DNA from 3 places in the Rummeliibacillus sp. TYF005 genome. Region 2 is predicted to be linked to each of the others. Evidence: riboswitches for the same ligand, from Rfam matches in the RefSeq annotation. Region 2 holds a riboswitch; each other region holds the start of a gene.
What was found. Region 2 has a riboswitch for thiamine pyrophosphate ahead of tenA (thiaminase II). Riboswitches for the same ligand answer to the same signal wherever they lie in the genome.
Positions count from the first base shown of each region.

Region 1: another riboswitch for thiamine pyrophosphate. It lies ahead of CW357_RS15005 (ABC transporter ATP-binding protein); the one in region 2 lies ahead of tenA (thiaminase II).
Region 3: another riboswitch for thiamine pyrophosphate. It lies ahead of thiT (energy-coupled thiamine transporter ThiT); the one in region 2 lies ahead of tenA (thiaminase II).

Region 1 covers NZ_ML122579.1:18,882-22,166, reverse strand. Annotated here, with positions in the region: gene CW357_RS15015 (ABC transporter substrate-binding protein) at 1-496, opposite strand, end outside; gene CW357_RS15010 (ABC transporter permease) at 517-1,287, opposite strand; gene CW357_RS15005 (ABC transporter ATP-binding protein) at 1,253-2,020, opposite strand; TPP riboswitch at 2,094-2,183, opposite strand; TPP riboswitch at 2,258-2,366, opposite strand; gene CW357_RS15000 (ArsR/SmtB family transcription factor) at 2,524-2,898, shown strand; gene CW357_RS14995 (heavy metal translocating P-type ATPase) at 2,915-3,285, shown strand, end outside.
Region 2 covers NZ_ML122589.1:1,533-4,817, forward strand. Annotated here, with positions in the region: gene CW357_RS16080 (LysR family transcriptional regulator) at 1-21, shown strand, start outside; gene CW357_RS16085 (class I SAM-dependent methyltransferase) at 71-823, opposite strand; TPP riboswitch at 973-1,070, shown strand; TPP riboswitch at 1,128-1,225, shown strand; gene tenA (thiaminase II) at 1,289-1,972, shown strand; gene thiM (hydroxyethylthiazole kinase) at 1,959-2,708, shown strand; gene thiD (bifunctional hydroxymethylpyrimidine kinase/phosphomethylpyrimidine kinase) at 2,708-3,285, shown strand, end outside.
Region 3 covers NZ_ML122551.1:49,915-53,199, reverse strand. Annotated here, with positions in the region: gene map (type I methionyl aminopeptidase) at 38-790, opposite strand; gene thiT (energy-coupled thiamine transporter ThiT) at 1,015-1,575, opposite strand; TPP riboswitch at 1,696-1,801, opposite strand; gene CW357_RS07750 (magnetosome magnetite crystal formation protein family) at 1,955-2,335, shown strand; gene CW357_RS07745 (aminopeptidase) at 2,617-3,285, opposite strand, start outside.

The sequences.
Region 1 (3,285 bases), on a different contig from region 2:
TACTAAAATCGCCTCCATCTGCTTCGACCATAGACTTAAGTGTCGCTTCGCTTAATTCACTAGAAGAATAGCCTACATTTTTCCCCTCTAAATCTTTAGGTGAATCAATACCAGAAGATTTTTTCATCATTAAACGGTCGAGTGGATGTCTAACGAGTGATGCAATAGAGACAATCGGGATTCCTTCAGATTTTGATAAAATTGCTTGATTTTGATAGCTGATTGCCAAATCTACTTTTCCCGTAGCTGCAAGTTTCAGAGGATCATTTGTATCTGCAGGCATTTCAATTTTTACATTTAAACCTTCATCTTTGAAATAACCTTTCTCTTTTGCTACATAAATGGCAGAATGGACTGCATTTGGATACCAATCTAGCATGATACTAATATTATCTAGTTTTTTGCCATTTTCTGTGGAAGCTTGATTATTTCCATTACAACCTGTTAAAAATACGATTAAGAAAAGTACAATTGCAATATTCATCCACTTCTTCATGTTTAACATCTCCTATTAATTTAGTTGGCTTTGCTCCATTTATTTGTAACTCTTTTTTCTATCCATGACGCTAATGCAAATAATAGAATACCTACAATGGTTAATACTGTGATAGCTGCAAAGACGCCTTCGGCATTTAAGTTTCCTGACATTCTTCTGCTATAATAGCCTAACCCTTCACTTGCACCGAGCCATTCTCCAATAGTGGCTCCAACAAGGGCAAAAACAATGGCCATTTTAAAGCCTGAGAAAAAGGAAGGCAGTGCCATTGGGATTTGTAACTTTTGAAAAATTTGAAATCGGTTTGCGCCCATCGAACGTAGCATTTCGATATATTCTTTATCACAGGACTTCAAACCGTCATAAGTTCCCACAACAATAGGGAAGAAACAGATTAAGAAAGTGACAGCCACCTTGCTCCAGATGGTATATCCAAACCACAGTACAAAGATTGGGGAAAGTGCAATAATAGGTATCATTTGTGAGATCACCACTGCTGGATAGACAATCTTTTCAATAGTTTTTGAGAAAAACATGATAACTGCAATAAGTATGCCCCCAATGACAGCGATAGAAAATCCAATAAAAAATTCTAACATTGTGGCACTTAAATGCTCGATTAAAAGTGGTTGCCAATTCGCAAAAATCATTGATACAACCCCAGTTGGTGCTGGTATGATAAAACTTGGAACAATTTTAGACCGTACAAGCCATTCAACAATAGCAAGTACAATGATTGAAAATCCGATAAATAAACTATAGGTTTGTAGAAAATTTTTGAGTGCTTTCATTTGCAATTTTCTTCTCCAATTCTTGACGTAGTGTTACGATTTCTTCAGAAAAAAGCATTTCCGATTTTCGTGGACGTGGCAAGGGTATTAAAATTTCTTCTATCCGTTGATCTGGATGTAATAACAAAATCCGATCACTAACAAAAATGGCTTCTTCTAAATCATGTGTGATAAAAACAATCGTTTTGTTTAAATCTTGCCAAATGGATAATAACCAAGATTGCATTTCCTTTTTTGTCAATGCATCAAGGGCTCCAAAGGGTTCGTCGAGTAAAAGCACATCTTTTCCTGTTAATAGGGCACGTAAAAAAGCTACACGTTGTCGCATACCTCCAGAAAGTTGTTTTGGTAGTGCGTGCTCGTATTCACTAAGGCCTACTCTTTGTAACCAAATCCTCGCTTCATCCTTCGATATATGTAAATCCTTTTGAATTTCAGACGCAATTAAAATATTATCGAGAATCGTACGCCAAGGAAGTAGTAAATCCTTTTGTGGCATATAGCCAACATCACCTAAAGAAATCTCTAGATCATCAATGCGGATTTCACCTTCGTCGGGTTGAAGAAGACCCGTCATTAATCTTAAAATGGTACTTTTCCCAGTCCCGCTTCTACCTACAATAGAGATGAATTCTCCCTTTTTTATCTCCATATTCAGTTTTGAAATTACTTGATTTTTTTGTTTGTCCTTGTTGCTATAGCTATAAGAAATATTTTTTAACTTAAGTGTCATTTTTTCTCCCTCCTAAAACAAAATAAAAACTGCTTCCTATAAAGAAAGCAGTTTCGGTAAAACATTAAATAACATGTCTCATAAACTACTTTCCTCCGCTAGTGCAAACTAGATCAGGTTCAAAGGGTACAATCTCAGCCAATTGGCGCCCCTAGTAGAATCAATAATATTTAATTGTTGTTTCGTACAAATAAAAAAACCACTCAATAGGAGAGTGGGTTAAATAACAAGAATCATTACTTATATAACTCACTTCCCTCCGCTAGCGTAAACTAGATCAGGTTCAAAGGGTTTAGAACACCGGTGTTCAGTCTCAGTCCGTCCTCGGACACCCCTAGTGCTATTCAGTTTCCTTATATAGCTTATCACGTACAAAAATTTATGCAAGACTTTTCATTATTAAGATAATCTGGATAAAAAATATAATTTGAGGACATTTTTGACAATTGTAAAGTTTGAAGCATATACTATATTCAAACGGATGTTTGACTGAGGTGGATGATTTGAGTAAAGATGCTCAGAAAACGAATTCAGATAGTTGTGAAGTATTTTGTTACAACGAAGAAAAAGTAACGAAGATAAAACAGCAAATAGAAGAAGTGAATGGTGTTGAATTGCTATTTAAGGCATTAGCCGATTCAACAAGGTTAAAAATTGCATATGCTTTAACTTTAGAAAAGGAATTATGTGTATGCGATGTAGCAAATATCATTGGTTCTTCAACTGCAACTGCTTCGCACCATTTACGATTATTAAGAAATATGGGATTAGCGAAATTTCGAAAACAAGGAAAGCTCGCCTTTTATTCATTAGCAGATGAACACGTACACCAACTAGTATCAATTGCAATGATTCATACAAATGAAGGAAAAGAATAAAGAGGGTGAATAACAAATGGACGAAGGAAAGGCAAAAGTAAAACGTGAACTCATATTAGAAGGATTAGATTGTGCCAACTGTGCTCAAAAAATTGAGAATGGTGTTAAAACAATAGATGGGATTTCAAATTGCTCAGTGAACTTTGTAACAAAGTCACTTTTAATGGAAACAGATGAAAAACAAGTAGAAGATGTTGTAGCTGAAGCAAAGAAGAAAGTCAAAACTCTAGAACCTGATATTACAATACTAGAAAAAAATAATCCGAGTATTATGAGAACTTTATATTTGAATGGATTGGATTGTGCCAATTGTGCAGCGAAGATTGAGACTGAAGTAGGAAAACTTGAAGGAGTCACTCATTCTTCTGTTGACTTTGTAACCAAAAA
Region 2 (3,285 bases):
ACAGATTCTATAAACTGTTGAAGTTCAATATAAAAGGCATTCCACATTAATTGAAATGCCTTTCCTTTGTCTATTTAACTGCAACAAAACGGAGCCTCCAATAATCAGCAATCCAAGTATGTTCTTTATATAACTGAGGCTTTAAAATTTCTTCGCATAATTGAATAACATTCTGTTTTTGAGTATTAGATAAATGTTGAAAAATATTATTACTAAACATTTGCAACCAATTTCTGATCCCTTCATCTCCAATAAGCTGGGTTGGGCGTTCGTATAATGTCATCATCTTCACTTGGAAGCCTTCCCGTTCTAATAATTTACTATATTCCTCAGCTGTAGGAAAGTACCAAGGAAAGTAATCTTCAATATACGCATAACCCAATTCATTCATACTTTGTTTAATCGCATTTACAATTGAAGAGATATTTCCTTTCCCACCCATTTCAGCAACAAAACGGCCATTTGACTTTAAAGCATCATAAACATTTTGTACAACGATTTCAGGTTGTTTGATCCAATGTAATGCGGCATTAGAGAATACCGCATCAAATTGATGATGTACGTTAATTTGAGTAGCATCATTTACAGAAAATTGTAATTGTGGATATTTTGTTTGTGCTTGATGAATCATTGTTTCTGATGCATCGATGCCATGTACTAAGGCTCCTTGATTTGCAATTTTGTTAGCTAAATCTCCTGTACCACAGCCTAAATCTAAGATATTTTCACCTCTCTGTGGTGCTAACAATTCGACTAAACCTCCGCCAAATTTTGAAATAAAATTGTGCTTTTGATCATATAAAACTGCATTCCATTCACTCATTTGATCATCTCCTTTTAATGAGCTTAACAGAGAATTTGAAAGTAGAGATATGATTGATAAAGGAAGTATTGATTCCAAAATGGAATAGTAAGAGTAGGTAAATTTATCCTTGAGTAGCTAATTCATAAATGCTACGATAAAAGTAACTTAAATATTTGCAGGGGGACACTTTTGTGTTGAGAAGGTAAAACCTGACCCTTGGAACCTGGCAGTTAACACTGACGTAGGGAGCAAAGTACATTCAAAGAAATTTTGTACAGTAGCTCTCCATAATTTGGAGAGTTTTTTTGTACCCAAAACAAATATTTATGTGCGGGGGGACACTTTTGTGTTGAGAAGGTAAAACCTGACCCTTGGAACCTGACAGTTAATACTGACGTAGGGAGCAACGTAACACTTTAAGTCTCTATGTCCATTCATGGAGACTTTTTTGCGTCTACGTCCAACTACTAAGGAGGACTTAGAATGACATTTTGTGAAGAAGTGAGAAAAGAAACAAATTTGTATTGGGAAGGAAGTTTTGAGCATCCGTTTGTAAAAGGATTGGTTAATGGGACGCTGCCAATTGGAAAATTCAAATTTTATATGATGCAGGATGCTTATTATTTAAAAAATTACACAAAAGTACTGGCTATTGCCGCATCAAAAGCAACGGCGAATGAAGATATTAACTATTTCCTAGAAACAGCCAGTTTTATCAATGCAGCTGAGCTTGAATTACATCGAACAGTTTTTCAAGAGCTCGGGTGTACAGAAAAAGAATTAGAAGAATTTGAACCTGCTCCAGCTGCATATAATTATGTAAGTCATATGTATAATGCAGCCCATAATGGTGATGTTGCAGAAGCATTCGCAGCAATGTTGCCGTGTCCTTGGCTGTATCAAGAAATCGGAGAAAAGTATAAAAATGCGAAACCCGGTGTCAAATTGTATGAAGAATGGATTGCTATGTACAGTTCCCCAGATTATAAAGAAAAAATTGAATTGCAAAAGTCGATGATGAATCGCTTTGCAGAAGAGCAACCTGAAAAAGTAGCACGATTAAAATCGCATTTTAAAAAAAGCTGTTATTATGAATGGAAGTTCTGGGAGATGCCTTGGACATTTGAAGATTGGAAAGGTGAAGTGACTAGCTATGAGTTTATCTAAAATTCGAATGACTAATCCTCTTATTCACTGCATGACGAATTATGTAGTAGCAAATTTTACTGCTAATGGGTTGCTAGCAATTGGTGCTTCACCGGTTATGGCAGATGAATCGTCAGAGGTAGAAGAAATGGTATCCAATGCATCTGCGTTATTGCTTAATATTGGAACGATTAACAATCGTACTAGGAAAGCAATGATACTTGCAGGGCGTAAGGCAAATAGTAGACAGATACCTGTTGTACTTGATCCTGTTGGTGTTGGTGCCACGGCATATCGAAAACAAACCGTTCAAGATTTATTGGTAGCAGTGCAAGTCGATTTAATCCGCTGTAATGCTGGGGAATTAGCAACAATTGCAGGTGTAGAGTGGCATGCGAAAGGTGTAGACAGTGGTGAAGGGGAAATTGATATTGAACAAGTGGCAAAACAAGTAGCGAGTCGATATCACTGTTTAGTTATTATAACAGGACCTTCAGATATATTAACAGATGGTGAAGAAGTGAGAAGTGTTACAGGTGGTCATCTATTGATGACACAAGTGACAGGAACAGGATGCTTACTTAGTTCCATTTGTGCGGCTGCTTTAGCAGTAGAGGGAGATAAGATGACAATTCTTCATGATGTGTTAAAAGATTATAAGGTAGTTGCAGAACGTGCTGCATCTGCGAATTTACTAGGATCTTTTCAAATAGAAGTGATTAATGGATTACACGATATATCTAGAGGTGATCAATGATGGATATTGTAATGACCATAGCAGGTTCTGATAGTAGTGGTGGTGCTGGTATTCAAGCTGACTTAAAAACCTTTCAAGAACTAGGTGTTTTCGGCACATCTGCTATTACTGCTTTAACTGCTCAAAATACATTGGGGGTAGAAGGTATTTTCCCTACATCATCTGTTTTTGTTAAACAACAAATTGATAGTGTGATGAAGGATCTACCAGTAAAGACAGTTAAAACAGGTATGTTGTTTTCTGCTGAAATTATAGAAGTTGTTGCTGAAAGTTTAAAAGATAAAGATATTCATCTCGTGGTTGACCCAGTAATGATTGCCAAAGGAGGAGCATCTCTTCTTCAATTAGATGCCGTTGAAGCATTGAAAAACAAATTACTTCCACTTGCTACTGTTTTAACGCCCAATATTCCTGAAGCAGAAGTAATCAGTGGAATTACAATTGGAACACCCACAGATATTAAAAAGGCAGCCGATATTATATTGGATATGGGCGTTTCATGTGTTGTGATGAAGGGTGGACATTTAGAGGGAGAAGCTGCAATCGATAGAGTGTACTTTCGTGATGGTACAACATT
Region 3 (3,285 bases), on a different contig from region 2:
TTTCAAACTTTTAAGCTGCTTTTTATTTTAACTTTTTCTAGTCAATTTTTGTTGTAATAATTGGTTCGCCTTTTGTAACAATGATTGTATGTTCAAGTTGAGCGACTAAAGATTTATCTGGTGTAATAAAAGTCCAGCCATCACCAGCTTCTACAATATGCTCAGCTTTTTGTGAGATAAATGGTTCTACTGCTAATACCATTCCCTCTTTAAGAATTGTACGATCCCAAGCATCAAAGTAATTTAACACATATTGTGGTTCTTCATGTAGAGAGTGTCCAACACCATGTCCAGTTAAATTCATAATAACTGATAACCCATTATCATGAGCTTCTCGTTCTACTGCTTTACCAATTTGGCTTAAACGAGAACCAGCTTTAACCTTTTTCATAGCACGATCAAATGCACTTTGTGCTACATCACAAATTTTTTGAACTTCTGGTTTTTCAACATCTCCAACGATAAATGAAATACCTGTATCTGCATAATAACCGTTAACATGACCTGACACATCAATATTAATCAAGTCACCGGCTTTAAGTTTATGATGATTTGGAATACCATGTGCCACTTGTTCATTAACACTAATACAAGTGTATCCTGGGAAATCATATTCTGCTTTTGGTCCTGAAACGGCACCTTTTTCTTCGAATAATTTACCAGCTAAATCGTCTAATTCTTTTGTTGTAACACCTGGTTTTGTTGCAGCTTTCATCGCTTCACGAATTTCAGCCATTGCACGGCCTGCTTTCATTAAAGCATCTATTTCTTCTTTCGTTTTTGCAATCATTTGTAACGATCCCTTCTCATTTTATCTACTCTTAACTATACCACAATTTACGAAAAGCAGTTTTAGAAAACCTTTCCTAAGCTTATAGCTATCATATTATAGATACATGAAAAGTTTACTTATACAAACATTTTCCATCGACATCATGAAATTAAAAAAATCTTATCGAATAAAATAACCTAGTTCCTATTAGTATAGAAAACTAGGCTTATTTCTTATCCTCTTTATCTTTTATGTTCTAGTAACTTTGGCGCTGTAGTGAAGAGAAGAGATGCTACAATGATTGTTAATATAATTGCCGGTATCATATAGGAACCATTATAAATAATTGAATATAAGTATACATTTTGCTTTCCAGCATATTCTGCAAAGAATACAATACCAGCCACTGTGTGTGCAATATAGCGTAATAATCCCCCTATAAAAGTACCGAGTGTAATATACGCTACCATTTGCTTTTTCTTTCCTTCTTTACTAACCTTAAGTAATTGACGTCGGATGATTCCGGCTAAACCTACAACTGTAAAAGCAAAGAAATAATCGATAAAGCCTTGTAATGGGGTTAAAATATAGCCCCCCATTATTGCTTGTAAAGTTCCTATTAGGAATCCAGTTACAAGACCTGGTATTGTTCCCCATCGAAAAGACATCAACACAATTGGTACCATCACAAGACTAATAGAACCTCCCTGAGCCCATAGTCTAAATGAGAGCTGGTCTAAAACTAAACCAATCGCTGCAAAAATTGCAATTTCAATCATCATTAATAATTTCTTATTGTTCAATTTTCATCCTCCTTAGTTCAGATGTAGATCACATAAGTCCTAAAGTGTATTCTGGTATTGCCAGAATTAGATATTTCACCATAAAAAAACGACATCAGGATAGCCCTGACATCGAAATAGTCGGTTTTCTATCCACATTCCTACGCAAGCATTAACTTACAGGTTCAAAGGGTTAGAACTTCGGGTTCACTCTCAGCCGTCCTTTACGGCTCCCCTTGTGGTCGATACATCATTAAATTTTTTTGAACATATTTATTGTACTTAACTTATGCTGGAAATTCAATAGCGAATAATCCTTTGTCTCTTGTAAAAAACAAATGAATCTTTTATTCGCTTTTATCCGTAGATGTATATGAATGATTGAATGGAGGTGATGAATGTGAATAATAATCGTGTATTATCATCGCTTTGTTATTTTAGTGTATTTTTTGCTGGGCTTATTTTACCATTAATCGTTTTCTTTGTTGCAAATGAACCTGAAGTTAAAAGACATGCAAAACGTGCTTTTCTCTCTCACCTATTGCTAATCATACCTACAATTATTGGTGTAATAATCTTCATAGTTGTTGTAATGAGTTTTGGTTTTCAGTCAAGTAGTTATGAGTCAATTGGATTAAATTCAAATGGTTTGTCATACTCATCAAGTGGTGATACATTTATCATAATTGCATGGTTAATATTTATTGTCTTTGAAGTAATTTTATCCCTTGCAGTGTTTATATGGAATATTGTTCAAGGCATAAAAGTTCTTAAAGCTTAGATACTATCTATATGGGGATTTATCATGTCGAAATACAGAGAATCCAAAGAATGGAGTGCATATTATGCAAGTAAGAAAAGTTGTAAAAGCTGCTATAAAAATCGCACCAATCGTTTATCCAATCATCATAAAAGCCATTGACGCTAGAAAGAAGAAAAATCCTTTAAAAAAATAATGATAATTTCTCAATTTATTACTAGAATTAAAAAGCCCTTCAATAATAAGCCGTACATTCTTATAGGCTGTCATTGAAGGGTTTTTATCTTGTTCAGCAATGCAGTTTAGAATGCCCAACTTCCTTTTCTAAAGATAGGCTCTACAGTTCCATCAGGTAGAACACCATCAATATCCATCTCTCCACTACCTACCATGAAGTCCTCATGCGTAATAGAAGTATTGATGCCTTTTTCTTCAAGTTGCTCTTTTGAAAGCGCGCTCCCACCTTCATAGCATGTTGGATAAGCTTCACCGATTGCTAAGTGGTTGGATGCATTTTCGTCAAATAATGTATTGTAATATAGGATGTTCGATGCTGAAATTGGTGATTCATGTGGTACAAGTGCTACCTCACCGAGATATCGTGATCCTTCATCTGCTTTTGTTAGTTCTTGAAGAAGTTCTGCACCTACTCTAGCTTCTGTTTTTACAATCTTACCGTTTTCAAAAGTAATTTTAAAATGATCGATAATATTACCTTGGAAAGCAAGTGGTTTGGTATTTGACACATAGCCATTAACACCATATTTTGATGGCATTGTATATACTTCTTCAGTTGGCATATTAGCGACAAACGATGTACCTTCTGGTGTGTAGCTTGCCCCTGTGCACCAAATATGCTTATCAGGTAATTCGACTGTTAAATCTGTTCCTGGTGCTGTGTAATGTAATTTTGCATATCGTTTTTTATTTAATATAGCTGCGCGTTCATCTAAATTTTTTAAATGTTGTTC